Regions from separate parts of the Ancylomarina sp. YFZ004 genome, predicted to be linked through region 2. Evidence: riboswitches for the same ligand, from Rfam matches in the RefSeq annotation. Region 2 holds a riboswitch; each other region holds the start of a gene.
What was found. Region 2 has a riboswitch for cobalamin ahead of ACXR6G_RS14255 (sigma-54-dependent transcriptional regulator). Riboswitches for the same ligand answer to the same signal wherever they lie in the genome.
Positions count from the first base shown of each region.

Region 1 (8,441 bases), on a different contig from region 2:
AGTAAAAGTTCCGCAAAGAATCCAAGGCATAATTTTTCACAGGGTAATTACACCGTTTCTCTAATTACAGAATCAAATGAGGGCTGTCTGGATACACTAAGCGCAGATATATTATCCCGTCCAAAACCTATTGCTCAATTCGAAATGGACATTAACAGATCCTGTATCATACCTGTAAGCTTAAAAGTTCAAAACACCAGTACTGATAAAGAATTTAACGGTTATGTATGGGATTTTGACAATGGGACAATACAAACAGATAAACAAGCTATTGAAGAAACTTTTGTAAGTGAAGGGAAATACAATATTAAATTGATTGCCGAAAATCAATTTCATTGTACCGATACCTTCACCCAAGAATTAAATGTCTACAAAGCTCCTGTACCCAAATATAAAACCGTATCGAAAACAAGTTGTCAGGATGAACTGATTGAATTTGCCGATATGTCAACAGATAGCAAATATTGCTATTGGACTTTCAGTGATGGAGCCAGCTGTGAAGGTAAAAATGCAAGCCATATCTTTAAAGATTACGGCAGGTATGATTTAACACTCAAAGTTGTTGGTGATGGTAATTGTGCAGATAGTTTGTTTGCTAAAAATGCCATTTTTGTCTATCCTAAACCCGATGTTAATTTTACGTGGGAGAATATAAATACCCCACCTGATGGTATAGATATACCAGAAGGTATATCTCCTCCGAATAATGGTTTAATCCAATTTACGAATCTAACTGAAGTCGTGAACAAAGACTGGATTAAAGACAATAAATATACATATCATTGGGATTTTGATGACTTCCAGCTATGTCAGGAAATAGATCCACTGCACAAATACGAAAACAATGGGACTTTCCATGTCAAATTAACTGCCCTTTCAGCTTATTCTTGTCAAAATATAATTTCGGAACCCGTTGAAGTTGATCTGATGAGCAGCCTATTTGTTCCCAATGCTTTTAATCCAGGGAATCCAAATCCGCAAGTTGCATTATTCCTTCCCAAAGGAATAGGACTTTATAGTTATGATATTGAAATTCTTGATCATTGGGGAAAAGTGGTTTGGTTTTCCAATCAGATAAAAGATGGTAGGCCTGCTGAAGGATGGGATGGAACCCTTGAAGGAAAATCTCTCCCTCAGGGAATATATATCTGGAAAATCAGAGCCGTATTTAAAAATGGTGCCACATGGCAAGGCATGAAAATACATGGCAAGTATCATAGAGAAGGTTCAATCACGCTTATTAAATAGCGAAAGTTCAATCTAAAAAAAAGGGAGTTTCCTCGTAAGGAGCTCCCTTTTAAACACATAACTATCTAGTTCTGATATAGCGTTACATAACCAAAAGTTTAATAGTGAATAGGTTCTATAGCTTTTCCTTTTTTCCAAACAGGTAGTAAATGGCTTGAGTTATCTTGAATTACTTTATTAATCCATTCTTGAGAATAGCCTACTGTTTCAGCTCTGCCCTTTTCATCTTTTATATAACCATCATTGTATTTCGTAATCAGATGCTCAGCTAGTTCAAGCCATCTTTCTGCGACTAAATCAAGTTGGTCATTAGAAAAATCTGAAAGAAAACCTGCTGCTAATTTTGGATCTATTTTGTATAGTTCTCCTGCAGCTTTATCGATAGCAGGGATATATGCATAGAATTTATCTTCCAATTCTCTTTGTACTTTTTGGATATCCTTAATCATATCCGAATACCTTAAATCAGAATAATTAGATACAAAATTAAATCTCCACCAAGCTGAATCCCAAGAAAATTTCTGAAGTGTTCCTTGTCCCCATATCTTCGATATTTCTTTTGTACAAGAATAAACAGGCGTGTAGCAAGTGTAATAGGTGTCATCATAGCCATACCATAGCACCCCTCCGATTTCGTTAGGCAACCACGATCGTGATTGAGCAATAAAAGAAAATGCGGTGTTTCTTGTGGAAATAGGTCTCTCCCAAACAGCAGTTTTCCCATCTGATTCGAGAACTAGAGGACGACAACGGTTAGGACTTCCGAATGGACCAGCTTCTATTCCTTTTGTCATATCAAATGCAGTTCCTTCGTAATGATCTCTTATCAAATATGAAACCGCTTTTACATCCAATTTAGAATCTGGTTTTATCCATAAAGGGTATCGTTCTGCACCAACAACACCACGGTGATAATCTGTTGACAATTCTAATGAGGGTGCACATCGGTTAAACATGCTCCACACTCTTGATTCACAATATCTCAAATTTGAAGGATTGGATGGATCATAGGCTTCATTAAATCGGAATGGCTCACCAGATTCAGGCTTATAATAGCCTTTCTCGATGGCTAATGAAATTACATTCTTAGAATAAAGACAATTCTCAGGATCATCTAAGGGAAATTCTCCGATTCTAGACTTGTTGGCATGTGCTGAAATGTAACCATCAGGCACTTTTCTTGCTACCCAAACTGCGCCTTTCCCATCTTCTCCAGTTCCAGCCATTTCCAGAATCCAAACTTCATTGGCATCGGCAATAGAAAAGGATTCTCCTTCGCAATTAAAACCATATTCCTCAGCTAACTCTGTCATTACTTTTACCGCTTCTAATGCAGTTTTCGATCGTTTAAGAGCGAGTTGCATCAGAGTCCAATAATGAAGAAGATTTGATGAATTAACCAATTCGGCTCTTCCTCCAAAAGTTGTTTCTCCTATTGATACCTGATGCTCATTCATATGTGGTCCAACAATGGCATAAGTGTGTAATACTTGTTTTATAGCACCTAAAACATTGCCACTCCAATCCTTTATTTCAAGCATTTCTCCAGGCTTATAGTCTGCTGCTTCTACCACCCTTAAACGAGGATGAAATTCGCCATCGCAGGTGTAAACAACCATAACAGAACCGTCCTTTGAGGCGCCTTTAGTAACAATAAAATTTGTACAAGCAGAAACATCAAAGATGGTACTGGCTTGAATAAATACGATTAAGAAAAATAAAAATGTTTTGTGCATAGGTTTATGATTGAGTTAAGTTATTCGGGGGTTTAGGTTCAGTTCAATTGATATTCATCAGTCAAACCTTCCGAAATTATTAAAAGGACTCAAATAAACAAAGCTCAAGTGGAGATAAAGACAGAGAACAAGAGTAAAATAGAAGCTTTCTTATTTATTAAAAAAAATGAAGAAGTAAGCCATTAAAGGATGTGAAAAAAGGGAACTCCATGAAGAAGTTCCCTTAATATCTTGAAAAGAAGAGCCTAATGACTCATCTGTTATGCTTGTTCTAGTACTTAAAATTTGACGAGTTTGGCATAACACCAACAGCAAATGATTTCATTTCCTGAGCCTCTTCATCATAAACAACAACTTCACCTGCCTGACCGAAAGTTGCATTACAACACCAGATATTTCCATTCTCAGGGTTTACATCAATACCATAGAATGTTTTATCAAGAAACTTCTCTGTTGGTAAAACAGTAGCTTTATAATCCATTGCATATACTGCATCTGACATAAAATAAATTGTCTTTTTATCTTTAGAGATACAAATATTTTTCAAACCTGGTGTAGAAATATCTGTCAACTCGTAAGAAGTCACTTCATTATTTGCGACACTAATTTTTGATACACCTGGTTCAGCAAGTCCAATTAAAGCCCAATTGCTATCGTAACTTGGCTTACCTCCGCAATACACCCATACATCTCCATTTGCATCAACAACCATATCCTTAGGACAGTTTTTAACCTCAAGAGTAGTTACCACAGTGTTAGAGTTAATATCGATAACAGATACTGTTTTATCGCTATTAGACCATCCACCAGAGTTTGCCACATAAAGCTTATCACCTGATAAAACCATTTTCTCTGGACCAGCACCCACTTCAATTCTTTTTACAATTTTTAAGGTAGTTAGATTAATAACTAAAACTTCATTTTTATCACCTGCGTTAGCTCCACTACCATTAGACACATACGCTATATCACCAACCACGGTAATATCACGTGGATAGCTTAAATCTGTAATTGACTCTACATGCTTAAACGTAACTTTATCAACAATCTCAACATAACCTGCCCCAGTCGTTGTAGTCGCTGTAATAAGAGCATATTCATCTGAAAAAGTCATAGACTGAGGAAATTTTCCTAATGGCAAACCATTAACAGACTCAAAATAGTTTAGAGTAGGCTCACCTGAAACCTTATCGATAAAAGTGATACTCCCGTTAGTGCTTCCTTCATTTAACACATAAATTCCATCAACACTCACATTGGGGATTGAATCATTATCATCATCAGAACATGACACAAATAAAAGACTTGCTACTACAAGATACATCGCAAGATTCAATACTTTTTTCATCTTATTTTAAATTTAATTGTATAAACAACTTTATTTCAACTTAATATTAAGCCCCAAATAAAAGGCTCTCCCAGGCATAGGGTAAAATTTAACAAGTTCGTATGACTTATTAAATATATTTTCAACTCGTCCATTAAAACTAACATCTGTTCCAGCTAGTTTTAGCTTATACGCTCCATTAATATCCAACAAAATATTTCCTTCTAAATTATCTCCATCATTCGTTTTTGTATCTGAACGATGTGAGGCTAAAAGTCCAACACTCCATTTTTCGTGAATCAAATCACTCCCCAATTTCACAATATGATGAGGACGATACGCTAATTCCTTTTTATAATTCGTAGCCATTTTATCATTATAATAAGTATCATTATAAGCATACTTCATTGTGAAATTGAACTTATAATCATGATATATATCCTTATTATAATTGGCTTCCAATTCAACTCCTTGAGAAAGAACTTTACCAGTATTCTTAGGACTCCAATAACTTCCATCGGGTTGCCATGAAATGGCATTCGTATTATCAGCCCTATAATAATTCAAATCAATCCCCATTAAACCATCGGCTAATTTTCTTTCCAGCATAATCAAGCCTAGCTCATAATTCCAACCTTCTTCCGATTTAAGATTGAGATTCCCTCCAGGGATCCAATACCTTTCGTTAAATGTAGGTCTGCGGTAATGGCTTCCAACTTTAAATCGAAAGTCGAAAATATTTGGTAAAACATGAACCAATGAACTGGCTGCAAACATCGATGGCGGATCAACCTCGCTACTTTTATCTTGAGTCCATGATAAAACGAATTTTCCAATTCGCGGTGCATAATTGGCTACAATCCCAAATTTCGTTTCATTTTCCGTAATCGTATTCCCATAAGCCGATGCATCAGCTTCCAGATAATTATACTTTAAATTGGCATCGAAACTCAACTTTGAAGTCGCATACCAACGGACATTCATTTCATTAATCAAACGTTGAGATGAAATTTTAGAATAGATCTTATAAGGGCCTCCTACCGTCTCTTTATCGGTATATTTTAAATTATCCGACAAGTATGCAATTTTGGCTTCTACACGAAATTTGTTGAAAAGATGTTTCCATCCCACAAAAGCTTTTATAGAAGAATCTCTTTGTTTCTGAAGGCTATGAGGCTTTCCAATCCCCATCAAACCTGCTATGTTTTTATTCTTAACCTGATACCAAATGCCTAAATCAATAAAATGCTCATTCAAGTTAAAATGAAGATCCTGAATTATGCCATAATCCTTATTTTCATTATGATTTAGCTTTTCTGTGGGCGAACCAAAATCATAAATATCGTCATACTCGAAATCATTTTTACCATATCTGTAAAACACTTGACCTGAATACGAAATATATTTGTTAGAGTAAGCTCCAACTAAACTCTGTTTTGAATTTGAAAAACTACCGTATTCAGAAATGAAATTTAAACGTGAATGTTTTTTCCAAGTAGGTATATTGGATAAATTGATAGCACCACCATATGTACCACTTCCATATAAGGATCCTGGAGCTCCAAAAACAACCTCTATATCGTCAAAGGCTCCAGCGCTAATTAAGGAAAGATCGGCTGAACCTGTAGTCACTGAATTTACTGGAATCCCATTCCAATTAACCGATGTGTGAGTAGCAGATGCCCCTCGAATACCTACAGTTGATAAAGCTCCTAAAGAACCATTCGATGACATATTAACCAGTGAAACCTTTTGCAATAGTGTGGCCAAATCCTGACTTCCATATCGCACAAGGGTTAATGAATCAATTTCCTGATGCTTTTCAGCTTCTGAAAAATGCTTCAATCTAGGTGCTAAAATATCAATGGTATTAATCTGAATCGTATCGACTCCAACAGTTTGACTCCAACTATTTAAGCTTATAAAGCTTACTAACAGCACAAGTAATAATTTCAACTTCATCTTATAATTGATAAAGAAGAAAACACAAGGATAGAACAATAGAAATATCGCATTCGATCGTCTTCCAAACATCTTCTCCGAATGTTTTGAAAAATAAGTTTGCATTGGCAGGTCTTCTGACTTACTCAACTTTTTCGGCCTTCCCATCCGCCTAAGGCGAACAGTGGCATTGCAGTGAAAAAGCTTTTTTCTGAGCTTACAGCTACGGGAACAGCTCCGGACTCACACCGGATTCCCTTTTCATCTCCATCTGACAAAAGTCAGATTCACGAGAACCAATTACGCTGCAAATGTATAAAAAAAAACAAAATCAGACGACCTAATCTCTTATTTGGAACATATTCCTAAACACACTATAAATCAACAGCTAACAAACCACCTATCATAAAAAAAGGATGTTCCACAATTGGAACATCCCTTTTTGAGTGAATTAATAGATTTTAGAATCGACAATTGAACTTAGCCATTATCGATCTTCCTGGCATATTGTAAGCATCTTTTTCAGTGTAATTTTCATCCAATAGATTGGATACTGTCAAACCTAAAGTATATTTTTCTTTGAAAGTATAAGAAACAGAGTAATCGAAAACGTAAGATACCGGATGACGTAACAACTCTTCGTTAATCAGATCAGAACGTACTTCCTTACCATTGAAAATAATTGGTTCCTTTGTAATATTTGGCCAATTTGAATAATCAGCCATATATATATAGTTATTCTCATAACGATGACCGATATATCGTCCATTCAAACGTGTTGTGAATCCTTTCAAATTATCGAATTCCAAACCAAATGATGCGGTATTATCGCGGACATACCTCATAGCTCCTTTTTGATTATGGCCCTGAGCATCCTTGTATTTCAAATCTGCATCAATAATATGAGTGTAATTTAAGTACGCTCGTAACGAATAATCATAATCACTTAAAGCACCAAAGTCATAAGAAGCAATCAATTCTAACCCCTTCATTTTAGCTTTTTGTGCATTTATATATGTTGTACTATAATCTGGTAAATTTGATCTTATGATCTTATCCTTATGATGTGTGCTGAAATAAGTTAAATCAAAATTAATCCCTTGCTTAAACTTATTGTAAGTGAAACCAAAATCTACGGTGTTTGATCTTTCCGGATCAAGGCCAGGATTACCAACTGTTACTGAAGATCCTCTTGTATACTCACCAGCAACCTGATAAGCTTTTGGTGCTAAAAAAGCATCTCCCCAACTTGTATGAGCAGAAAGACCATCAAGTAGTTCAAATTTCAAACCAATATTTTTAGTAAACACCCAATAGTTCTCACTACTTTTTAGGTTTGCTAAAAGCTTATCAGCTTCCAATTCAAACTTAACATTATCACCACGAACCCCAATTAACAGATTCAATTTTTCATTCGGCAATTTAAACTGAGATTGTGCAAAAATTCCTGTTGATATATTTTTATGATTAGGTTGATAAGGAGCTTCTATCTCACCAGAGGGTTTATAGTTCTTACTCTTGTAACTTTCAGTTTTATTATCTAATCCAAGAGCTAAAGTGTGGTCTCCAATTTGATAAGTATCATGCAATTGAAATCCATATGTTTTAAAAGAACTTACAAAGTCACCATAGCCATCTGAACCTACATCATAAGTTTTGTTATCCTCATCAGAATAATATGGCGAAAATTTAATTTGATGGCCATCTAGATTTCCCATTAAATCAAACCCGAATGAATAACGTTCAATATCTTTGGAATCCATACCTTCAGTATGCCAAAAGTTACCGGGTGTCTCAACATCATCAGCTTTGTAGTATCCCCCATTAAAGTTTATTTCCCAATTCTTTGAAAGAATAAAACCAATTCTAGAACTCACACTATAGGTTTCGAACTGAGAATTCTCCATTCGTTCGCCATAGGTAGAAGGATCTAAAATAGATTTGGCATATTCTTCATCGTAAAGATTACGATTACCAATTTTATAATCCTTTGCTTGTCTGTTATGAGCCAAAGAAATATCAAAATTCGTTTTATCTGATAAAGCGCCTCCCATAGAGAGGTTTGTTTTAGACGTTTTAAAACTTCCATATTCAATCCCAAACTGGCCTGCTAATTCACCACTATTCTTTTTCGTTACCACATTAATAACCCCAGACATAGCTGCTGATCCATACTGAGCTGAAAAAGG
Region 1 is NZ_JBTCHQ010000004.1:389,274-397,714, reverse strand. Features, by position in the region: gene ACXR6G_RS09325 (PKD domain-containing protein) at 1-1,248, shown strand, start outside; gene ACXR6G_RS09320 (dipeptidase) at 1,347-2,984, opposite strand; gene ACXR6G_RS09315 (hypothetical protein) at 3,256-4,332, opposite strand; gene ACXR6G_RS09310 (TonB-dependent receptor plug domain-containing protein) at 4,363-6,378, opposite strand; cobalamin riboswitch at 6,362-6,568, opposite strand; gene ACXR6G_RS09305 (TonB-dependent receptor plug domain-containing protein) at 6,714-8,441, opposite strand, start outside.
Region 1: linked by a shared signal. The riboswitch ahead of ACXR6G_RS09310 (TonB-dependent receptor plug domain-containing protein) and the one ahead of ACXR6G_RS14255 (sigma-54-dependent transcriptional regulator) in region 2 are both predicted to bind cobalamin.

Region 2 (8,441 bases):
CCTGTTTTTGCTCCTCATCGTCAGTCGATTCCAGATAAACCTTAAGGAAACCTTCGAATTTAATCATCTCGCCAGTCGCAACAAATTTTTGTTCATTTGTTGAAATACTGATTTTGATATTTGTCTTCTCGAGCAAAGCATCGCTCATTTGAGAAGCAATAGTACGTTTCCAAATCAAATCGTAAAGACGCTTCTCATTTGATTCACCTTCTACACGATCCTTATTAAGATATGTTGGACGAATGGCCTCGTGAGCCTCTTGAGCACCTTTACTCTTTGTACTATATTTTCTAATCTTCACATAGTCTGCACCATGCGAACGAGTAATTTCTTCTTTAGCTGTCTTTAAAGCTGTCTCAGACAAGTTTACCGAGTCTGTTCTCATATAGGTAATATGTCCAGCCTCGTACAAACGCTGAGCAACTGTCATCGTTTGAGAAACTGAAAACCCTAGTTTTCTACTTGCTTCCTGCTGCAGAGTTGAAGTTGTAAAAGGTGCAGCCGGCTTTCTTACAGATGGCTTCTTCACAACATCATTGATATGATATTCTGCATTTTTACATGACTTCAAAAACAGGAGTGTTTCTTCCTTTGTATCGAAACGTTTTGGCAGCTCAGATTTCAATATTTTATTTGAACCATCTTTGTCTACGACCAAGAAATGAGCCACAACTTTATAGAATGATTTCGATTCAAAAGCAATGATCTCACGTTCTCTTTCAACAGTCAAACGAACAGCCACTGACTGTACACGTCCAGCTGATAAAGAAGGTTTTACCTTTTTCCACAAGACAGGTGAAATCTCAAAACCAACTAGTCTATCAAGAATTCGACGAGCCTGTTGAGCATTTACCAAATTCTCATCTATTTGACGTGGATTCTCCACGGCATTCAGAATCGCATCTTTTGTAATTTCATGAAAAACAATACGTTTTGTATTTTCTTTCTTTAATTTAAGTTCCTCAAACAAATGCCAAGCAATTGCTTCTCCCTCGCGGTCCTCATCGGAAGCTATCCAAACCGTTTTTGCTTCCTTCGCCAACTTCTTTAGTTCTGTTACAACTTTCTTTTTGTCCGTCGAAACAACATATTTAGGCGTAAAGTTATTCTTAATATCAATACCAAAATCTTTCTTGTCAAGATCTCGGATATGCCCAAAACTGGACTTCACAAGAAAACTATCACCTAAAAACTTCTCAATTGTTTTTGCCTTTGCAGGGGACTCAACAATAACTAAATTCTCTACCATCGCATCAATATTTATGGAAAATCGTGCTCTAAAATTTTGTGCAAAGTAAAAACATATGAACCCTAAGTTCCAAATTTTATGATACTAATTTTCAAAACAATTCATTTTAGGTGTCTTATTTTGAAGTAAAACTAACTCATAAGATTTGTTGTTTTATTTACTATTTTTACGAACCAATTGCATACAAACAAAGCCGAACAACAATTAATTTTAGATAATATGACTGAGTCAGATCTTAACAATACAGACAACAAAATTAAAGGATCTAAAAATTTTAAAAAATATATCATTGCATTCTGGACTATGTTTTCTCTAGTAGTTTTAGGTGTAATCTTTTTATTTATGGGTATATCAAATGGAAACTTTGGATTTATGCCTAGTTTCGAGGAGCTTGAAAACCCAAAAAATAGTTTGGCTACCGAAATTTATTCTGCAGATAAGGTTCTTCTTGGAAAATTCTATTTCCAAAACAGAAGTTTCGTAAAATACGGGGATTTATCTCCTGATATGGTTCATGCTTTAGTGGCAACCGAAGATGTTAGATACTACGACCACTCAGGGATTGATTTAATTGGTCTTGCTCGTGTTGCTAAAGGATTGGTTACCGCCAACAAAAATGCTGGAGGAGGAAGTACACTTTCGCAACAATTGGCTAAAATGCTTTTTCCAAGAGAGCGCTTCAGTAGCAAATTTGATATGGTGTTTCGAAAATTTCGCGAATGGGTTATCAGCGTTAAACTTGAACGCAGCTATACCAAAGAGGAAATTCTGACCATGTATTTAAATAAGTATGACTTTTTAAATCAAGCTATAGGAATTAAGTCGGCTGCTCGTGTTTATTTTAATACAACTCCAGATTCATTAAGCATTGAACAATCAGCTATGTTAGTTGGAATGGCTAAGAACTCTTCATATTACAACCCACTGCGACGACCAGAATTGACACGAGATAGACGAAATACTGTGCTCAGTCAAATGGTAAAATACAATTATCTTGAGCAACAGCAATACGATTCACTAAAGCTTTTACCTCTTAACCTGGATTACCAAAAGGTTGACCATAAAAGAGGCAGCGCAACTTACTTTAGAGAGTATCTAAGAACAAGCCTTACAGCAAGAAAACCTGTCGAAAGCAGATATCCTTCCTGGAATAAACAACGATTTATTGAAGATTCCCTTCAGTGGAAGAACAACCCATTTTTTGGATGGTGCAATAAAAATAAAAAAGCAGATGGTGAATTCTATAATATTTATAGGGATGGTCTAAAAATATATACGACGCTTGATTCTCGTATGCAGAAATATGCAGAGCAAGCCGTCAGAGAACATTTAGGGCTTGATTTACAGTCAGCTTTCGACAGAGAGAAGAAATATCACAAAAACCCTCCATTTTCAAATGATTTGGACGATGAAGCCGTAGAAAAGAACTTATACCTATCGATGAAAAGAAGTGAAAGATATCGTGTTTTAAAGGACAAAGATATTTCTCTTGATTCTATAAAAAGTATTTTTGAAACACCGACCCCAATGAGAATTTTCACTTGGAAGGGAGAACGTGATACCCTATTATCACCTAACGATTCTATGCTTTATTATAAAGGGTTTCTTCGTGCTGGTTTTATGTCAATGGTTCCACAAACAGGTGAGGTTAGAGCCTACGTGGGTGGACCAAACTACAAACACTTTATGTACGATATGGTAAATGTTGGTAAACGTCAAGTTGGTTCTATCATTAAACCATTCCTATATACGGTTGCCATGCAAGAAGGATTAACACCATGCGATAAGGTTCCAAATATTGCACCGACTTTTGATTTGGGTAACGGAACAACATGGACATCTAGAAATTCAACCAGTGCTCGAACGGGAGAAATGGTGACACTTAAATGGGGATTGGCCCATTCTGTAAATAATATCTCTGGCTGGGTCTTGAAACAATTCAAACCTCAAACCATAGTCGATATGGCTAAAAAAATGGGTATTATCAGTCGAATTGATCCTGTACCATCAATATTCCTAGGCACATCAGAAATTACGGTTAGAGAAATGGTCGGAGCCTATGGAACTTATGCCAACAAAGGTGTTTACATTAAACCTCGTTTTATTTCAAGAATTGAAGATAGTAAAGGAAACGAAGTTGCTCGCTCTATCCCACAAAAGCATGAGGTGATGAGTGCTAAAACAGCTTATTTAATGACCAACCTACTCCAAGGTGTAGTGAAGCAAGGAACAGGTGGGCGACTGGGATGGAAATACAACCTTCGCAACGCTATTGGGGGGAAAACCGGAACCACTCAAAACCATTCTGATGGTTGGTTTATGGGAGTTACACCCAACCTTGTTTCTGGTGTTTGGGTTGGTGCTGAAGACAGAGCCATCCACTTCGAAGGTATTCGACTGGGACAAGGAGCCAATATGGCTTTACCTATTTGGGCACTATATATGCAAAAAGTATATGCTGATGAATCTTTAAATATATCAAAAGGCAAATTTGAAAAGCCAGAAGGCTTCAATATTGATTTGGATTGTAACACACAATCCGCAAATCCCAGGAATAAAGGTTTAATCGAAAGTGAAGAAGAAGATTTCTTTTAAAATCAGTCATCTGGTAATATTGGCAAATGATCAATTTTTGATTAAACTTGCAGAACGATTTGGGTTCCGAAAGGAATAATAGGGAATCCTGTTAAAAACAGGAGCTGTCCCCGCAGCTGTAATTCTCGATTCGAAATTTTTCGAATCTGTATTTTGAACGAAAGACCACTGTTTCTATCAAACGGGAAGGTGTTCAAAATTGAGAAAAGCCAGAAGACCTGCCTTAATCATGAGTTTAGCTTTCGGGTAAGAAAAGCAGAAAGTCTCTGTAACCTTTCACTTTTTTGACGCAAGCAGAGTTGATCTTTGCCATAGATTGCTCGTGAAAATTCATAAGTAACTGTTAAAAGGATTGTAAAATTGCGATAGCAAGCTTACAATCCTTTGTTTTTTTTTCAAACTCATAGTATTCCATCAAAGCTTTTTAATTAATTTTGTTTAAATTGACTTTCACAGTTTAGCATCCCGATAAGCTCATTATGAATAAAATCCTCATTATAGACGATGATCCTACGATCTGTATCATGCTTCAAGGCCTACTTAATAAGAAAGGTTTCGAATCAGATATCGCCTTTTCTGCCAATGAAGGATTAAAAAAATTTAGCAGTTTTAAGCCGAATTTAGTTATTAGTGATTTCCGCTTACCAGATATCAATGGTCTTGATCTTCTCAAGCAGATAAAGAGTTTGAATCCTCACATGCCCGTCATCATCATGACATCTTATGCTGAAATTCGAACAGCCGTGAATGCTATTAAACTAGGAGCTTACGAATACATAACAAAACCTCTCAATCCTGAAGAAATACTCGTACTTATCAATTCTGCAATAGCAAAATCTAAAACTGTTGATAAAACGAAGAAAATTGAATTTATCCGTGGTAAAAGCCCGAATTCAGTTCAAATAGATCAGTATATAAGTCTGGTTGCTCCTACTGATATGTCTGTAATTATTGAGGGTGAAAGTGGAACAGGGAAAGAAATTGTTGCACGTAGAATTCATGAGGCCAGTGCCCGAAAGAATAAAAATTTCGTAGCAGTAGATTGTGGTGCATTGTCGAATGAATTAGCCGGCAGTGAACTTTTCGGTCACAATAAAGGCTCATTTACGGGTGCTATTAGTGATAAAAAAGGTCAGTTCGAATTTGCCAAAGGAGGAACACTCTTCCTGGATGAAATTGGAAATTTATCCTACGAAATCCAGATCAAACTATTAAGAGCTATTCAAGAAAGAAAAATCCGACAGCTTGGCAGTAATAATGATATTGATACCGATGTTAGAATCCTCGTTGCCACTAATGAAGATCTAATTAAAGAGGTTAATAAGGCTAATTTCAGAGAAGATTTATATCACCGGTTAAACGAATTCAAAATTTCGGTTCCAGCTCTTCGTGATAGAAAAGAAGATATCAAATTATTTGCTGATAATTTTCTAAGCCTATCCAATAAGGAACTCAATAAGAACATCAATAATTTTTCTGATGAATTTATTCAAAAGTTAAAAGATTACAGCTGGCCTGGAAATTTAAGAGAACTTAGAAATGTGATCAGAAGAGCCTTACTTTTAAGTACAGGGGATCGTGTTGAAACATCTGCCTTACCTACAGAAATCCTCCACTATCAGGAGACCACTACCCTATCTGATAATACAACAGATCTGAAACTCATTCAGGCTTCAACAGAAAGAGATAAAATTATAGATATTTTGAGAGAAGTCAACAACAATAAATCGAAGGCAGCTCGCTTACTCAATATCGATAGAAAAACACTTTATACTAAAATGAAGCAATACGGTATTGAGGGCTGATTTCACCTTTAAAATCTTAACAAAGAATGACAAGAAAATTCCTAGATTATACAATTTATTACCTTACGGTTTGTGCTCCATTCATTCTTATCTACAAACCCGAATTCGACATTAGTCAATTCATGATAGTCTATTTTTTATTCTTCAGACCTCTAATTGATGGTTTGTTCTTGACCTACCTAACCAAAAAATCAAGTTGGGATTTCTATATTCCATTCTACTCACACACGAAATATTTCAGAATGTTTTTAGGAGGAAAACTATAAAATTGATCAAGAGTTCTTTTGCAAGTCTTCAATTTGTTCAAAAACTTGATTTGATATTTCATCTAGTTTATCGATAAAACTGTTCACCTCATCAAGATTCATTAGCTCATCAGGATTTTGATGAATCATTTTTTCTAATTCTATCAAAATCTCGCTTGCTGAAACTATTCCAAGTTGACGATAAGAGCTCAACATTCTATGGGCTATTTCGCCTAACTGAGTATGATTTTCTTCTTTACTTGCTTCCTTTAGGAGCTGCAAACTTTCTTTAGCTATTCGAACGAAACTAGTCAAGACCTGATTAACTATGCCTTTATCCCCCCCAGTGAATTTCTCTATCTCAGATAATTCAAATAATAGATGATTGGTTTCATATATTGATTTTACTTCCTCTATTGGGCTTATTTCAACTTCGAGATTCAATTGCTCACACAGGATTTGAAGTAATGTATCTTCTTCAAAAGGCTTCAATAAGTAAGCTGACATGCCTTCTTTGATGTATTTATTTAAATCTACTTGACGGACATTCGCTGTTAGAGCAATAATAGGCATATCTAATTTTAGCTTGGTTCGAATATGCTTACAAAGATCCACACCTCCCATTTCAGGCATATGAATATCGGTTAATAAGATATCATACTTGGTATCTTTCATGCTTTCAAGAGCCTTCAAACCATTGTCAACAAAGTTTGCATTTAGATTCCAACCTTTAAAAATTGTTTGCAGCAAAAGAGAACTGTATTCATCATCTTCAGCCACCAATATTCTTTTTTGCTTCAATGCGTCGGGCACTACATTTATCACCTTCAATACAGACTCTTCACCTATTACATTTCCTTTTACAATTGGAAGATTTAAACAAAACTCAGATCCTTTATCCAATTCACTGCTGACACTTAAATCGCCACCTAACATTCTAGCTAATCGACGACTAATTGATAAGCCCAATCCAGTTCCACCATATTTTCTTGCAGAGAACGATTCTGCCTGACTGAAATCTTCAAACACATGTTCTAATTTATCTGAAGAGATACCAATCCCAGTATCCATTAAGCTTACTTTAAGAATGTTTTTATCTGCATTTGTTTCCATAACAGCCTTTATACTTACAGCACCTTTTTCTGTAAACTTAATGGCATTGGAACCAAGATTCAGTAGAATCTGTTTTAAACGAAAAGGATCACTTTCAAAATAATATTGATCTTCACCTTCGTAAGTCCATGAAAATTCTAAGTTCTTCTTATTAGCCGTTTCGCTTAGCAGATTGAAAACCTCATGAATCAATTTCTTTGGTTCAAAACTCTGCTTTTCGATCACTAGTTTACCAGCTTCAATTTTCGCTAAATCTAAAATATCATTAACCAAACCTAAAAGATGATTTGAAGAGTTCTCTATCACCTCAACATACTTTGTTTGCTCAGTATTCATTTCGGTTTTTTCAAGCTGGCGGGAAAAACCAATCAAAGCATTTAATGGTGTTCTAATCTCATGACTCATCGATGCTAAAAATTCTTCTTTCACCTTAGCTAATTCCTCAGCTTTGCCTTTGGCAAGGATAAGTTGTTTTTTTAGATAATCTGATTTTGAAAGATCGAGCAGGGTAAAAAGGATGAATAATACACCAAAAATAAACCCAACAATAATAACGATGGTAATGAGTATAATGGAGTCTTTAGCTAACTGCTCGGTTTGGGTAACCTTTTGTGTAATATCTCTGATTTGTTGCTGTTCAAGCTCAGTTAGTAGCTTTTTTATCTTCTGTAATATGATAGAGTTTTCATCAACTAATTTGAGTTCCTCATGCATTAATCTTTCACGAGCCTTTTGCTCTTTCCTACGAGATGACTCTAATTCTTCCTTAAAACTATTGAAAAGGCTATCTTGCTTTAAGATAAAACTACTATCAATACCCACCTCTTGACGCTCAATCACACGATCAACAACCTCGTACTCGGATTCTTTTTTCTTTCCAAATTTAATTCCAAGGAAACTTTTAGGTTCTTCTACCTTTTTCTTGGTTTTCATTATTGTATCAACAATAGTCCGCTTGGTTATAGAGTTCTCAAGCTCTGCTCGAGAATAATTTGAGGCATCACTCAATTCTTTTAAAGCTTGTTCGGTATAATTTATACTCTCCTTAACCTTTTTTATTCGAGCAAAAGCATTTAATTTTTTGGAACGAACATCAATCAAAAAGATCATCGAATCAATCATTTGGATTGAATGTGCATTCTTAATATTACTTGAACGCAAAGAATCCAGATCATATTTAATAGACTCAACCTTTTTTACAAACAAATTCAAATACTGATCTTTCTTAGTCAAAGAATAAATTCGAATATGATTTTCAGCTTCAGAAAGATCCGTAAGAAGGTGGTTCATACGAGAAATTTCAGCATCAGGCTTGGAGAGTTGAGAAACTGAATTCATCAACCTTTTATAGCTTGAGTGACCAATAAACCCAGCACTAACTATCGTTACTAGTAATACAAGATAACCTGCAATCACTTTTACTTTGATGTGTTG
Region 2 is NZ_JBTCHQ010000009.1:70,617-79,057, reverse strand. Features, by position in the region: gene topA (type I DNA topoisomerase) at 1-1,249, opposite strand, end outside; gene ACXR6G_RS14260 (transglycosylase domain-containing protein) at 1,469-3,844, shown strand; cobalamin riboswitch at 3,889-4,084, shown strand; gene ACXR6G_RS14255 (sigma-54-dependent transcriptional regulator) at 4,324-5,649, shown strand; gene ACXR6G_RS14250 (hypothetical protein) at 5,676-5,915, shown strand; gene ACXR6G_RS14245 (ATP-binding protein) at 5,922-8,441, opposite strand, start outside.

Region 3 (8,441 bases), on a different contig from region 2:
CTCTGTTTGGGTGATCAAAACAGCAGGTTTAGATGAAAATGGCTATCCTCAATTTAAGAAAAAAGGCAATACTGTTTCAGGAACTGAATACTTTGGTCTATTTGACGAATGGGCTGATTTTTATCCAAACTATAAAGCTGCATCTAACAAATCAGTTCAAGATGTAAGAGACTTATTTGAATACGCAGGAGATGCAGATCCAAAATATTCTGGTGGTATTATTAATAAATTTAAATATAAGAATATTGATTTAACCGTATCTGCAAACTTTAATTTGGGAATGCATCGTTTAGCGACTCCATCATACAGCATGACTGAATATGATAGAGGTCGAAATACGTCTAAAGTATTATTAGATGTTATCAATGGTAATAATAAAGGCTTACCAAACTTATTAGGCCCTACCTCTGCTGATGGTCAGTATTGGATGGAGCAGCAATGGTATGGTAATATTGATAATGCTGGAACTTATAATCATTTGGATACTTGGTTGAAAGAAGTTAATTATTTAAGAATTAGTAGCATCCGTTTAGGTTATACTTTATCTAAAGAGATGTTGAAGCGAGTAAAATTATCGAATGTTCGATTTAGCTTCGAAGCACGTAATCCTTTTGTTGTTTCAAATGGATATGATGGTTACTTTGATCCTGAGTCATATGGTAATATCTATGCTCAGCCTCAGCAAAAGTCCTTTACATTAGGTGTTAACTTAACTTTTTAAACGGTAAAAAATGAAAAAAATAAATATATACATAGCTCTTTTGCTGGCAGCATTTAGTTTTTCTGCCTGTGATAATTATTTGGATGTAAAACCCAATGATCGACTGATACCTACAACAGTAGATGATTTTCGTGATTTGTTGACAAGTGCTTATAATGGTATTCCTTCTGATAAAGCTAAAACAACATTTCGTTCTGATGAATTGAAGTTGGACGAATCAAAATATGATTTATCACCCGTACAGGATATTTTCTTGTGGAATGATGTCAATTACAAAACAAATACCTTACCATTCTCATGGAAAGCGTTCTATAAGATAATCATGTACACCAATCATATTATTGATGCAGGTGTAGATGCTACCGAAGGAACTGATGAAGAAGTTAATCAGATTGTCGCAGAGGCTTATTTGCTGAGAGCGTATATGCATTTCTCTTTAGTGAATCAATATGGGAAACCATACAATGTTGCTACATCTAAAACGGATAAAGGTGTACCTCTTTCATTAGTGATTGATACAGAAGCTGTTTATTTTCCAAATACTGTTGAAGAGGTTTATACTCAAGTTTTATCTGATATTGCAGAAGCTGATAAGCGCATCAATATAGATACTTACGAAGAAGGTTTAAATTATCGTTTTAGCCGAGTGGCGGCTTTTGCTTTCAAATCAAGAGTGTATTTATACATGGGAGATACTGAGAAATCAAGAGAAATGGCTTTGGAAGCTTTAAAACTGAAATCAGATTTACAGGATTTAGTTGCCGATAATTCATTAGCGCCTCATAAGTACAATTCGGTTGAGAGTATTTTAGCATTAGAAAAGGTGTTTACGGATGATGTAGGTAAGTCTTCTCTAGCTTCAGAAAAGCTAAAAGCGACTTATGTGAAAGAAAGTGACTTACGTTTTGATCTTTACTTTAAAGAAAAAGAAAATACTGCAGGTGAGTATACCATTGAAAAAGGATGGGAGACTGATTCAAAATGTACTTTTAGAACTTCGGAGTTATATCTGACTGTTGCAGAATCTGCTGCCAGATTAGATGATTTAGATCAGGCGAGAACTTACTTGAATAATCTAAAAGCAAAAAGATTAAAACCTGATTTTTATACAACAGAGGTTGCTCGTGTAGCTGCAATGAAGAAGGCTGAGTTGATTGATGAAATTATGACTGAACGTTTACGTGAGTTTGCTTTCGAAGGTCACCGTTGGTTCGATTTAAGAAGAACAACACAGCCAGAAATCACACATATTTTTAATGGCGAAACATCAACTTTAATTCAAGGCGATCCTCGTTATACACTGCCTTTTCCTCAAGATGCGATTATTAATAATCCTAACTTGTTGGACTAAATGTAAGAGGTTAATAAATATATCTGAATCAAAATGGGGCTTTCTATTATAGAAAGCCCCATTTCTTTTTAAATTTGTAGGCTAAATATATGAGCTATGATTAATGTTGCTATTGTAGAGGATGAGCGCCTTGCTGCTCGGGAGTTGGAAAAGAATTTATTGAGTTTGCGTCCAGGAGGAATAGATGTTAAAGTAAAACTTGAGAATGTTAGTCAGGCTGTAGTTTGGTTTTCTGAGAATCAGGTTGATCTTATCTTTATGGATGTGCATTTGGGTGATGGCAATAGTTTTTCAATATTTGAGCAAATAAAACTCAAAACGCCTGTTATATTTACAACGGCTTACGATCAGTATGCCATTCAGGCTTTTAAGCAATGCAGTATTGATTATTTATTGAAGCCTATAGATGAAGATGATCTAGAGCAGGCATTAGATAAATATGACGACATGTTTGCCAAGCCTAAATCACTGGATATTGAATCTTTGCAAAATTCTTTGCAATCTATTATAGGAGGGAATAAATATCAAGAGCGTTTCATGGTAAGTCGAGGTGAGCGTATTCTTTCTATGGATTTAGAGCAAGTATCCTATTTTATGGCTGATGGTAAAGCCTGTTATCTTTTTAGTAAAGATGGAACGCGTTACTTGTTCGATGGCACTTTGGCCAACCTTGAAAAGAAGTTAGATCCCAATACCTTTTTTCGTATCAACCGAAAATTTATCGTTAGTTATTCATGCATAATAGATATGGTCTATTACTCAAAAACTAGAATAAAGTTGAATCTCAAGCCAACTTGCGAAGAAGCTATGGATGCTATTGTCAGTCAGGACAAATGTGCCGAATTTAAGAGATGGTTGAATCAGTAAAAGTATACGTAACAGTCATTAAATAAAAAAGGCTGAGTTTCCCCAGCCTTTTCAAATTCATCTTAGTTATTCCCTTTAGATTTCTTTAAAGGAAAATGATTTAGTGTATGCGGTAGCTTTTCCATCACATTCTACAATAGGGTAGACAAAGAAGTTGACTGGACCTTTAGAATAAGCTTCCAATATTAAGTCACGACCTTGAGTCATTTCAACACGATTGGCATCTAAATTTCCATAATAGAATTCCGCTTTTTCAGGTGCTTTATCCGCTTCAGAAATATCTACTGGAAACCACTCATTGTTTTGATTGAAATCAGCCCAACAGTGGTACCCACCAATTTTTCCTTCTTGTCCTTCAGGAATTGAAAAGCCGATATGAAAACGTGAAGGCACTTTCATACTACGAGTTAAAGACATAAAATATGAATGGAAGTCAGTACAATTACCGACCGAAATATCACAAGCATAGTTTGAATTACCATTCCCAAAAGTAAACTCACCTGCAATTTTTGTCGTATTTAGATAAAGAGACACAACACTGTCTTTACTTATGCCTTCTTTAATACTTGTTGGTAAGCTGGCATAATAATGATCAGAAGGATTCTGAGCTTTTGGTTTGCCATAATACATCTCATTCAAAACAAAATCGTAAACTGATTTCATATTATCAGTAGAAAAGTGATTTGCATTTACAATTGAATCGAAGCGTTCTCCAATAGGAACCAATCTATTTGCTTTTAGGTATAGGTTTGGATCTGTATCTTTAAACTTAGCATTTGCTCTTTGCATTCGTTTCACAGTAAAATGAATGTTTATATCAGCAGTTTGAGCTAATCCATCTTTTAAATCAGCATAAAAGTAAGTATTACCATGCTGTTCCTCAGTTTTAATTTCATAAGGGATATCCGTATCAACAGAGAGCTTACTAATCGTTTGCACTTCATTCGATTGAGGTATAGGAATCCAAACTTTCATGTTTTTGCCAGAATTGGCTTGCAGGCTCACTTTATAATTGAATTCAAAATTTCTTTCTGGCACTTTACTGCAACTGCTTAATACGATTACAGCTATAAACAACATCCATCTCATCATCATCTTTTCTATTTTGTCTTAAATACCTTTTTTTTATAATCGTGCGAAAGTAGGCTAAAGCAATTGTTTCACAAAGTGATGAGTCTAATAAAAAGACTTTTTGCTCTTATTTATAAAGTGTAATGAGTGATTAAACGAAATTCCCCATCTCAAAGCAAGATGAGATGGGGAATAGTCCTGTTTTTTAATGTTTTTTAGCTGCAGAGTTTTAAAAGTTTCCAATTTTGATTCCGAAGAATATGCTTCGTGGTGAAATAGGTCCGTACACATAAGTCGCATCACGAGAATTACCATAATCAGCATCCTTTTGGAATGAATTAAATACGTTTTTAGCTCCTGCATTCAGTTCCAACTTCATATGATCTCCAAAATCAAAATGGTAGGTGATTTTGAATCCCAGATCGAAGAAATCATTTGTCTTGATAAGTGACTCATTGATTTCAATATTATTTTCGTTAACACCACCACCCAAGTGAACTAAGTGCATTGGACCTGTGTAAGTTCCATTAAAACTAAGATTTGTATGATGATTAAGTTTGGTGTTTAGCATGAAATATCCGTAGCTGTTGGGACTTCTTAGCATCTTATCAGTGTAAGTGTTTTCTCCCTGATTAATAGCTTTGTCATATTTTCCATTCTGAAAGGTTAGTCCCATTTGATAATTGATAAGTGCAGAAGGGACTAACTTAAATTCTAGATTGACACCTTTTATGTCAGCACCAGGTGCATTAATTCGGAGAGCAATCAGATCATCAGCATTGTTTGGGTTTTGTATGTAATCATTACGAAATGGCTTATTCAATTGATTGTAAAAACCTTCAACAAGAATATAAGACCTCCAGCTTTTCATCTTGAAATTCCAATCTGCTGATAAAAGAAAACTGTCGGATGTTTCTTCTTTGAGATCTTTAGCCATTTGATGTGTGATGGTTCTCGCAGTTGAGGCTTCGATATGTAAATCTTCGTCGAAAATTTGTGGCGCTCGGTAGCCTTTGGCATAACTAGTTCGAATATTGATTTGCTCAGATATTTTAAACTGGAAGTTAATTCTTGGACATATCACTAAATTAGTGTACTCCGAATTATCAGCATCATTGGTGATTTTATAGGCATCCATTCGTGCACCAAGAAGCAGGTTCATAAAACCCAGATCCCACTTACTCTGTAAATAACTCCCTATTGTATTCAGTTTTTGATCGGAGATAAGTGTGTTGGGAATCATTTTTGCCTCTTTATCATCGAAATAACCAAGCTTATTATCCTTAAGCGTATTGTAATTGTTCTCGATTCCTGCAACAATCTTAGCCGGAGCAAAAATTAGCTTATCCAAATCACCTGAATATTGAAAGCCGAATATGCTTGCGATATCGTCTGTCTTTCCAAAGGCAGAATAATCTGGAAGTGGTGTTCCTAATGCATTTCCATCCTTGTCTTCGAATTGCTGAGTGCCATAGTAGGTGCTTCTATCTGTTAATTGAGCTGATACAAAACTTGAAAACTTATGTTTTCTTGCTTGATCGAGATATAAATCCCAGGTAAGACCAGCAGAATGAATATCGTGTTCAACCTGCTCAGCTATTTCTGAATTAAAGGGCTGACGATCTAAATGGTCGCCACCACGGCGGTATTCATTCATAAAATGATACTCGGCAGAAAGTTTACTGCGATCAGAGAAGCGATGGTAAGCCTGCATGCCAGCACCTTTACTTCTAATCTCAACTAAGTTTGAAAAACCATCGCCATTGGCATCCCAAGCCTTACGATCTCGATTAATTCCGAATAAGAATAGACCTGTTTTTCGATCATCAGAAACGATTGACGAATTAAAATTTAGATTGAAATCGTTCGCTTGGTCATTGAGTCCGACTCCAATAATCCCGTTTTGGATGTTCACGCTAAAATTATTACTAATCGGGTCTTTGGTTATGACATTAATGGTACCCGCAATGGCATTACTCCCAAAAAGAGCAGAACCACCACCTCGAACAATCTCTATGCGTTGAATCATGGAAGTCGGAATATGTTCCAAGCCATAAACGCCTGCTAAGCCACTTATAACCTGACGACTATTTATTAGAATTTGAGAATAGTTTCCCTCCATACCGTTCATTCTAACTTGGTTGAACCCACAATTGTTGCAATTGTTTTCAACACGAATGCCTGGAGCAAAGGCAACTCCTTCAGCTAAAGAGCATGAACTTACCTGCTCTAAACTTTTTGCCGAGAGCATATTCACCACAACAGGTGAGTTTTTACGGCTCACCTTACTTCTATCAGCACTCACAACTATCTGGTCCAAACCAATAACATCTTCACTTAAAAGTATGTTTAATTCTAAAGTACTGCTGCAATCTATTTCAATCTGCTTGTTTATTGATTGATAGCCGATACAGGAAAAACATAAGGTATGTACACCGGGAGTTAGTTTATCTAAAGTAAAGTTACCTGTATTATCGGTTAGTGTTCCCTGACTGAATTTAGGAATTGTTACACTAACAAATGGGAGAGGATCTTTTGAAGATTCATCTGCCACATAGCCTTTGACTATGGCTTTGTGATCGTGTTTTTTAGAATAAGCGAAACTGTAGGCATTTATTGCTAGTAGAAGCAATAGTGTTGCGCATAATTTTTTCATCATTTTTGTTTTTTTGATTTAAAAAATATGCTCGTGAGAATGAAAGATGGTGTGTAAGATGGGCCCTTCTCAAATAAAAAACATCTATAAAACAGGATGCCTAATTATAGACACCTATTAAATTCAAATTCTTATTTTGTGAAATGTTACACATCAATTACCCTTTTCCCGGAGCAAAGTGATTATATGGCAATGGCAGGTCTTCTGACTTATCTCTATCAATTAACGCCTTCCCATTCCATTTGAGTTTGAAACAGTGGCATGTGTTAATGACTTAACGAGAATTACAGCTACGGGCACAGTTCCGGATTTACACCGGATTCCCTATTGAGCAAATTTGCACCAATTGCGCCGCAAAAGTAATTATTTTTATGAACTGAATTCGTAATCCCCCTTATTGTTATTTAAACCTAATACGAGTAGTGGAGGTGATGATAAAATGAAAATTTATACTTTTTTCAAAGACATCAATTTATTACTGCCTGTCTTAATTCTTTTGAGTCTATAATCAGGTATCCATTCGTGCTGTATTCTTTGTTGATACCTTTTTACTAAATTTGCAGCTCACGAGCATATTGACATTATTAAAGCTTTTCAACTTGACTTTCGACCCTTTCAAAATAGATTTACCTGTAAAAGAAATTATTACTGAAACCAGAGAACTTCTGGCAAATCAGAATACACTCATTATTTCAGCCCCTCCAGGAGCAGGGAAAAGTACTTTGTTGCCACTAGCCTTAATGGAAGAAACCTGGCTGAAAGGACAGAAGATTCTGATGTTGGAACCACGACGTTTGGCAGCTAAAAGTATCGCGATACGTATGGCTTCTCTTCTGGGAGAGGAAGTGGGACAGAGTATTGGTTACCGCATTCGTTTCGAAAAGCGCGTTTCAAAGGCCACACGTGTTGAGGTTCTGACAGAAGGGATTCTAACCCGAATGTTACAGTCCGATAATGCCCTTGAGGGGGTGGGTATGGTTATTTTCGATGAGATTCATGAGAGAAGTCTGCATGCCGATCTGGCTCTTGCTTTGTGTAGAGAAGCTCAGGATATCTTACGCCCTGATTTACGCATTATGCTGATGTCAGCTACTATCAATAGCACCGAATTGAGTGATCGGTTAAAAGCAAAGGTGATTGAAAGTCAGGGGCGACAGTATCCTGTTGATCTGATTTATACCGATGCTAGTGATGTGAGATTACTTCCTGAAATAACTGCTAATACGGTTGTTAGGGCAGTGAAGGAACAATCTGGCGATACGCTGGTCTTTTTACCAGGTGAGGGAGAAATCCGGAAATGTGAAGCCTTGCTCAAGGCACAGTTTTCTGATATCATGATCTATCCCTTATTTGGTATGCTGGCAGGTAATCAGCAGCAGGCAGCCATCATGCCCGATAGGCAAGGGCGAAGAAAAATTGTACTTGCAACTGCCATTGCCGAAACCAGTTTGACCATTGAAGGCATTCACACTGTTGTGGATTGTGGTTTTAGTCGGGTATCTCGATTCGATTCCAAAACAGGTTTATCACGATTGGAAACCATCGAGATATCTAAAGACTCTGCTGATCAGAGAGCAGGGCGTGCAGGACGATTGGGACCAGGGGTTTGTTATCGCATGTGGTCCTTGGCATCTCATAACCGACTAAAGAAACACCGTATACCCGAAATATTGGAAGCCGACTTAAGCTCTCTAGTTTTGGAAATGGCCGCTTGGGGAGTAGAGGATATTCAGGAACTCACATGGTTGAGTCCGCCACCTGCAGGGGCAATTGCA
Region 3 is NZ_JBTCHQ010000014.1:1,023-9,463, reverse strand. Features, by position in the region: gene ACXR6G_RS17670 (SusC/RagA family TonB-linked outer membrane protein) at 1-721, shown strand, start outside; gene ACXR6G_RS17665 (RagB/SusD family nutrient uptake outer membrane protein) at 732-2,072, shown strand; gene ACXR6G_RS17660 (LytR/AlgR family response regulator transcription factor) at 2,169-2,939, shown strand; gene ACXR6G_RS17655 (transglutaminase domain-containing protein) at 3,015-4,034, opposite strand; gene ACXR6G_RS17650 (TonB-dependent receptor) at 4,240-6,669, opposite strand; cobalamin riboswitch at 6,844-7,029, opposite strand; partial or broken gene hrpB (ATP-dependent helicase HrpB) at 7,266-8,441, shown strand, end outside.
Region 3: linked by a shared signal. The riboswitch ahead of ACXR6G_RS17650 (TonB-dependent receptor) and the one ahead of ACXR6G_RS14255 (sigma-54-dependent transcriptional regulator) in region 2 are both predicted to bind cobalamin.

Region 4 (8,441 bases), on a different contig from region 2:
CATTTTCAACTCTTCCTGAGCCAAACGAGAGAGCTTGAGCATATCACCATTTGAATCGGCCATAGAAGCACCAATACCAATTGGGAAGAAAGCGGTATCGCTCATATCTTCATCAGAGATACTCTTCTTGATTAGATCCAAAGAAAGATCCACCATTTCCTGACATACGCCAATGTAATTAGCCAATTTGATTGTCACCTCATGTTTTTCCTGAAGCTCGTGAAGCTTATTCGGAATATCAGCAGCAATATGAACACCATTGAATAAGAAAACAGGCACCGCAATAATTTCCTCTACACCCTTAGCCTTCAACTTGCTTACACCTTGTTCGAAATTAGGTTCAGAAAGTTCCAGAAAACCATATTCAACTTCATAATCAGTTATTGTGCTTGCAAATTTCTCTGCAAATGCTTTAAAAGCTAACTCTCCAACTTGAACACGAGTACCGTGTCCGCACAGTAATATTCCCTTCTTCATATTTAAGATTTATGAATTTTAATTGATGATTGAGTATTCCTCTTTTGCTTGTGCTTCTTCAGCTACAGCCATCAGTTTATCTGATATAGAAACGACCTCGCCAACAACCATAATGGCTGGTGGGCGAAAATCTAAAGCTTCCATCTTTGCAATGATATTATGCAATTCACCTTTCACAACTTCCTGCTCTGGACAAGTTCCCCAACGAATTAAGGCAACCGGAGTTTCTTTTGAACGTCCATGTTTCATCAAATTGTTAATGATAGTCGGCGCATTGGTTATGCCCATATAAAAGACAAGCGTATCGATACCTGTAGAAATTTTATCCCACTGCAAATCTCTTTCGCGACTTACTGGAGGATGACCGGTGAAGAATGCCACTGAAGAAGAAACATTACGAGCCGTTACAGGAATACCAGCATAAGCTGGTGCAGCAATACCTGAAGTGATACCAGGAATCTCTTCAAATTGAATTCCATTCTCAAGCAATTTAATCGCTTCTTCACTCCCTCTACCAAATACGTAAGGATCACCACCTTTTAATCGAACAACCGTCTTACCCATTTTGGCATAATCCACAATCATCTGATTGATATCTTCCTGTGGGCAAGTGTGATTCTTATGCTTTTTCCCAACATAAATACTCTCACAACTGTCCTTACAATAGTCCAGAAGTTCAATATTAACCAAGTAGTCGTAGAATACGACATCGGCAATTTTTAAAGCCTCAGCGGCCTTAACGGTAATTAAACCTTTATCTCCAGGTCCTGCTCCGGTTATATATACTTTTCCGTTCATTATATCTTTCTTAAATATAGTATCTCAATTTATCGATGCGAATCGATTTATAGGTTCCAAGTTTTTGTATCAACCTTATCTAATAATGCTTCTACCTTTTCAAGTAAATTATCCTTCATAAAGGCCTTCTTTTCCTTTTCGCCAAGTCCAAGAGTATCCTTTACCATCTGATTTCTCAGACGCCCCAACTCCAGAACTTCTTCTTGCAAAGAGTTATCGAATTTTTGATCGAGATATGTACGTATTTTTTTAGCCAGATAAGGATTTTGACCATTGGATGAAACAGCCAGTTGAATATCGCCACATTGAGTAGCAGCTGCCGGATAAAAATTGGAATATTCAGATGAATTGGCTGAATTAAATAGAATAGCTTGTGATTCAGCATCTGCACCTATTCGAGAATTTGTTTCTGAACAATCAGTTGCAGCTATTACAAGAAAAAAGCCATTGACATCATTGGCTTGATACGTGCTATTAAGATAATGGTAGGCACCTGCCTCACGCATTTCTTGCAGAATAGCAGTAATATTTGGAGCAATTAGTGTGACATTTGCTTCAGCCTTAATCAAAGATTTAAGCTTACGTTCTGCCACTTTTCCGCCGCCCACAATTAAACAATTCCGGCCCTTTAGATTTAAACTTACTGAATACCAGCTCATCGCACTTTAGTTTACATTAACACTCTGATTTTTAACAAATCAATTTCCAGGTAAGCAACTAAATATGATGGGGTATGTTTGTTTAATTGAAGATAAATATATCTACAAACAACTCCCTTCCCCAAGAGTCTTAAGTTTGATTACCGTTTTGGCAGGTTTCCTGACTTGTTTCGTAGATCAATAGATCGGTTTTATTCCTTCCCATTCCGAGTGTTGGAACAGTGGATTTAGTAAAAACCATAAAAAACTTACAGTAGCGGGGGCTGTATCGGACTTTAACCGAATTCCCTTTTAAAGCTCAATCGACGATTAAGCTTTCACCAAAACTGCGTCAAATGTAAGCGTTTTTTATTCTCTCCAAAACAATTTAAAGACGATTTGTTCTTTTTTAGATTTGTTATAAAACATCAATATCCTGAACAGGTGTTAAATATCAACATCATAAGCTTTCTGATTAGGTCATCACAGCTTCTAATTCAGACTAATTATTCTTTTTTTATTCCTAAACCATCAAGAAAATCTGTATCTATGTATCTTTAATCAATTTTTAAGTTTTAATAATCACATGGCTTCTTTACAAGTATTCTCCATAACCCTATTAGCAATCTATGTTATTCTCATTGTCGGATCATCTATATTTTCTAAGAAAAGTGATTCTATTGAAGGCTATTTCCTAGCCAACAGATCCCTCTCTTTCTTAGCCTTAGCCATCACGTTTATTGCTTCGTGGTGGGGAGCTGGTTCAGCTATTGAAACGGCTGATCACTCCTATCAGAATGGAGTTTCTGCCTTCTGGATTTATGGAATGCCTGTTTTATTCTCTACGGGTTTACTCTTTGTATTTGCGAGGGCCATCCGAAAAGTGGGCAGCATCACGCAACCCCAATTATTGGAAGAACGATATGGAAAAGCTCCAGCACTAATGCTTTCGGTACTGATTTTCTTATTCATGACGATTACAGCTGCCTCACAAATTGTAGGAATTGGTATATTCTTCGAAAAATTTCTACACTTAGATTATAAGATGTCAGCCATTATTGGAACAGGTATTGTCTTACTCTATTCCTTTTTTGGAGGATTCAAAGCTGTTGTCCGTACTGATATCATACAATTTGTCTTTCTCTTATCGGCCTCAATATTGGTCTTTGCCTACGCCTATTATTATTCAGGAGGAATTCCTGCAATTAAGAATATTGCTGATACAAAAGGCTTAAGCAACTATTTCTCTTTTACCCATCAGATATCAAGTAATATGGTTTATATCATCACATTTGGTAGTGCGTGGATGATACAGGCCAATGTCTGGCAACGAATTTCAGCAGCTCGATCTCCCCACGATGCTCGTAAGATGATAGGCTTAAGCTTTCTAGTCTATATCCCTCTTTACCTAATGGTGACTTTTACGGGGATGCTAGCTTTAGGCTTATTTGAAGAGATGCCTCAAGGTGGTGTTATTTCAGGCATTATCAATGATTATATGCCTCCATTCCTTGGTGCATTAATCTTTGTGGGTATTTGTTCGGCCATTATGTCTACCATGGATTCTTTGATCAACACGGGAGCTATGGTTCTTTGTGTAGATATATACAAAAACAAGTTTAAGCCTGATGCCAAACAAAAACAACTTCTGATCGTTGGAAAGCTAGGAACAATTGTTGTCACGCTTATTGCCTTGGTTATTGGTCTCGAAATAAAATCAATTCTTAAGGTTTCATGGCTTGCTGCCGATCTTTTATCAACGGGTGCTTTCGTCCCTTTAATGCTAGGCTTTATTTGGAAAAGGGGGACTACGATTGGAGCGATGTCGTCTATGATTTTTGGCACCATTTTCTCGCTTTACAACTTAACGGTTGCTCTGGGTGCCAAACTGCCTCTTCCCTGGGAAATTGGAACAGCCAAACATGTTTTAATTGGCATGCTTGGATCAGCCTTAGTTTATTTAATTGCCAGCTTAGTCAGCAAAGCTGAAACAAATAAATCGGCATCATTTATTGCTAAGGTTGGTTTCAATAAATCATAAAACGTTTCTACACTCCCAAAGATATATAATAGATTCATCGGCATGATAGGCTACAATTCCACAAGTAGTATCAAGTTACAGTAAAGTAGCAGCGTGCTAAAACCCCTTGCTACTGGACGATTACATCGTGTGGTTTTTATTTCTAACAAAGGAACGCGATACTACTGAAACGAAGTGGAGCTCGGCGAAGCTAATTAGTATAAGTCCGACATAAGCATCGCACTTATTAAGACTCTCTTTATCCTTGAATCTTTTTTCTCCGGTTTGGTCCTTATTTGCTCCGCTTTGGTATTTCTGAGGTACCCTCCCTACCTGGGAAGTGCGGCTTGGTACTTCTGAGTTCCGGTTTGGCATCTTTTCACTCCGACTTGGTTCTTTTGAGGTACTCCCCCCTACTTCGGAGGCACCCCCACCCTGTTAAATAGATTCCATTTTTAAAGACACACAACCCAGCACCTCCCATTCCCCTTATGAACAACAACTTACAGAAACATGGTTGCTTTTCACAAGTGGTATCAAGCATAATAATTATAGGTTTATCAGTTACAACTGGAATATTTTGAAGTATTTTTTAAGTAGATAAATTTCATTTCAACTCCCCCTGAAATCTTAAAACACTATTTACAATAACACTAATCTTATGTTGTTTTTAATTAATCTTAATACAAATCAATATTGATATTTAGCTAATCAGTTAAATATTTTTTAAGTTAAGGCTTCTTAAGCCTAAATATAACCCAAATCGCATGGTCCATTTACCCAAAAATGTTCCCCTACTTGTCTTAATTTTGATACTTAATTCGTTTCAACTCTTTAGCCAAACAGATACAAGTAAAGTTGAAAATCTCTTTGATATGTCGTTCGAAGAATTGCTAAACCAAAATGTTGTAACGGCTTCAAAATACGAACAGTCTTTATCAGAAGCTCCTTCTTCAATTACGATCGTTACTTCAGATGATATAAGGGATTATGGTTATAATACATTGGATGAAGCATTAAATAGCCAAAAAGGATTTTATATTTCAAACGATCGTAATTATAGTTATATCGGAACCCGTGGATTTGGAAGGTCGGGCGATTATAACAATCGTAGTAAATTGTTGATAAATGGGCATACATTAAATGAAAATGTGTTTGGTTCAGCATCGTTTGGCTCGGCCTTATCATTTAACATGGATTTAATTGACCGTATTGAAATCGTACGAGGACCAGGTTCATCGATGTATGGTTCCGGTGCAATGTTAAGTGTTATAAATATAATCACCAAAAAGGGTCATGACATTGATGGCCTTGATATTAAAACTACATTAGGCAGTTATAATAAAAAAGAAGCTTCTGCCCTCTGGGGAAAAACATTGGAGAATGGCATTGATATAGTTATCTCGGGAATTGCTGGTCAAACAGATGGTCCCGATTTATATTTCGAAGATTTAGATACTCCCGAAACAAATCACGGAATTTCGAACGGTCTTGATTGGGAAAAGTTGTATGGTTTATACTCAGAAATTTCTAAAGGAAATCTGACAATTAAGGCTTCATTATCAAATCGCAGGAAAGGGATTCCGACCGGCGCATGGGAAACAGACCTCATAAACACCTCAAAATCTCTGGACTTAAGATATTACTTCGATCTTCAATACAAAAAAGAATTTAATAAAAAACTTTCCTTTCTACTTCGCTCATATTATGACAGTGACAATTATAAGGGGAAATACTCTTATGAATCTTACAAAAGCTATGATAAATCGAATAGTAACTGGCTAGGTACTGAGGCACAATTTATTTATAATATTAACAAGAAAAATAAATTTTCAGGAGGTGTCGGATATAAATATAATTCTGAAGCCAGTTACAAGGAGTGGGATTTGGATGAAACATATATGGATAAGAACAAACCATATTCTGAATTTTCGATTTATGTACAGGATGAATATAAAGTGTTACCAAATTTACGGTTAACAGCAGGTCTTCGGTTTGATTACCATTCATTTGGCACCAATTCTTTCTCACCAAGACTAGCTGCAATATACAATATCACAAAAAAATCAACCTTAAAACTATTATACTGTGAAGCGTACAGAACGCCCAGCTTTTATGAAACACAGTATGAAGAGAATGGGTATTTAAAAGCCAATAGTAATATAGACCCGGAAAGAATTCGAACAACAGAAGTGGTTTGGGAATATAATCCTCTAAATAATCTTTTTATATCAACGGCATTATATCAATACAAAATGAGAAAGCTAATTGATCAGACTCTTGATGAGGAAGATGGCTTAGTTTATTTTCAAAATATTGGGAGAGTTTCTGGTAAAGGTTTAGAGTTTGAAATTAAATACAAACCTCAAAATAAAACGACTCTATTTGTAAATGGCGCATTACAAAAGTCTATTGATTCGAATTCAAAAACTAAACTAACGAATTCGCCAAAATTACTTTTAAAAGCAGGAGTTATTCAATCAGTTACTGATTTGTTTACGATTTCTCCTGAATGTTTTTTTGAATCAAAAAGGAAAACGATTTACAAAACTTCAACAGATCCGTTTTTTCTGGCAAATCTCAATATAAGGTCCAAAATGTTATTTAATCATGTAATGGTCAATTTTAAAATAAGGAACATATTTGATACAGAATATGCTTATCCGGGTGGATACGAACACGCTCAACATTCTATAATTCAAAATGGAAGAAATTTCAGTTTTGGATTAAAGGTGCATTTGTAATAACAGGGTTAAATAAAAATAAATTGAAAATCCAGAAAATCATAATCCTTTTATTAATATTCATTTTCCCCGGGAAGATGATGGCGCAGGTCGACCAAGACCTTCTTAGAGCTGCGTATATGGAACGTATTACCCGTTTTGTAGAATGGCCTTCGGAATGTTTATCTGATGAGAATACAATTATAACAGTTGGTGTTGTGAACAATCCAGCATTTGCGAATACGATTAAAGAAATATTCAAATCGCAGAAAATAAAAAATAGAACTGTTAAGGTTCTAAGTTTACTTGAAGGAGACGATATTTCTTCATGTCAAATCTGTTTTATAGATAAAATTGATTCAGCAAGCCTGAAATCAACTATACCCTTGGCAAATAAATATGGTATTCTTCTTTTTTCACAAAACAAGATGTGTGCAAAGGCAGGAGTTCATATTAATTTTTTCATAGATAAAGGAAAGCTAAAATTTGAGATAAATAAGAGCTCTGTAGACTCAGCTGGATTTAAAATCAGCCATTTGTTAATGAAAAGTGCCCGCATTTTATAATTTGATGATATGATTCCAATCAAAAGACTAACGATAAAGCAAAAAATAATATTTATAATTCTGAGTATTACCATTATAAGTATTGGTTTAATCTCTACTCTGGGAATTCTAAGCTCTTATCGACATCTAAATGAAGACATAACTGACAATCAACAATTAAATGCTGAGTTAATTGCAGAAAACTGTGTTACAACTCTTTTGTTTAATGATGCAGAAGGAGCAAATAGAGTACTGAAAACTTTAAATAAAATTCCTAACATAAATTTTGCCAGAATATACGATAAGGATAGTCTTATTTTTGCTAGTTATTTGAGCAAAAACGAAAATTACGAAGAGCATAATCTTCTGATCAAGAACATTACTGAAACGAAAAACGATCATATAATTATAAATGAACCAATACTTTACAACAATAAACAATATGGTACGCTGTGCCTGGAGGTATCAACTGAAGCTATTCATGAAAAAATATTCAATTATATCGCAAGTGCAATTCTAAATTTAATTATCGTAATCATTATTGCTATTATTCTGGCCGCTAAGTTTCAGAATATAGTTTCGAAACCAATACTTAACCTAGCTCAGTTTGCAGAGAAAATATCTGAATCATCAAACTACCACCTAAGAATTGAAAAAACAACAAACGATGAGACAGGTATTCTATATGATCGATTTAATGGTATGCTTACCAGTATAGAAGAGTATCAATTGGAACGCGATAAGGCGGAAAAAGAACTCGTAATTGAACGGGAAAATTTAAAAAAGAGAACAATTGAATTAGAGCAGGCAAAAATTAAAGCTGAAGAGAGCGATCGTTTAAAGTCATCTTTTTTGGCAAACTTGTCTCATGAAATACGCACTCCGATGAATGCAATAATTGGATATGCAGATTTACTTAAGTTTCCTGAATATTCTTTTGCCCAAAGAGCAGAGTTCGTTGATATTATCAACTCAAGTGGCAAGCAACTATTATCTATAATCTCGGATATTATTGAGATCTCCAAAATTGAAGTCAATTTAGTCGTACTAAGGGAAGAACCTATTGATATTGATGCTTTTAGCTTGAATGTTTTTAAAGAATTGAGTATTAGTAAGCAAATAAATAAGGATGTCGATTTTAAGTTGAATAATTCATCGCCTAAACTGTTAGTTAAAATCATTGCTGATGAAACGAAATTAAAGCAAATACTTACAAACTTGCTTACAAACGCTTTTAAAT
Region 4 is NZ_JBTCHQ010000014.1:83,062-91,502, forward strand. Features, by position in the region: gene ACXR6G_RS17960 (sirohydrochlorin chelatase) at 1-477, opposite strand, end outside; gene cobA (uroporphyrinogen-III C-methyltransferase) at 496-1,275, opposite strand; gene ACXR6G_RS17970 (precorrin-2 dehydrogenase/sirohydrochlorin ferrochelatase family protein) at 1,323-1,934, opposite strand; cobalamin riboswitch at 2,068-2,274, opposite strand; gene ACXR6G_RS17975 (sodium:solute symporter family protein) at 2,500-3,954, shown strand; gene ACXR6G_RS17980 (TonB-dependent receptor plug domain-containing protein) at 4,809-6,677, shown strand; gene ACXR6G_RS17985 (YfiR family protein) at 6,758-7,222, shown strand; gene ACXR6G_RS17990 (ATP-binding protein) at 7,232-8,441, shown strand, end outside.
Region 4: linked by a shared signal. The riboswitch ahead of ACXR6G_RS17970 (precorrin-2 dehydrogenase/sirohydrochlorin ferrochelatase family protein) and the one ahead of ACXR6G_RS14255 (sigma-54-dependent transcriptional regulator) in region 2 are both predicted to bind cobalamin.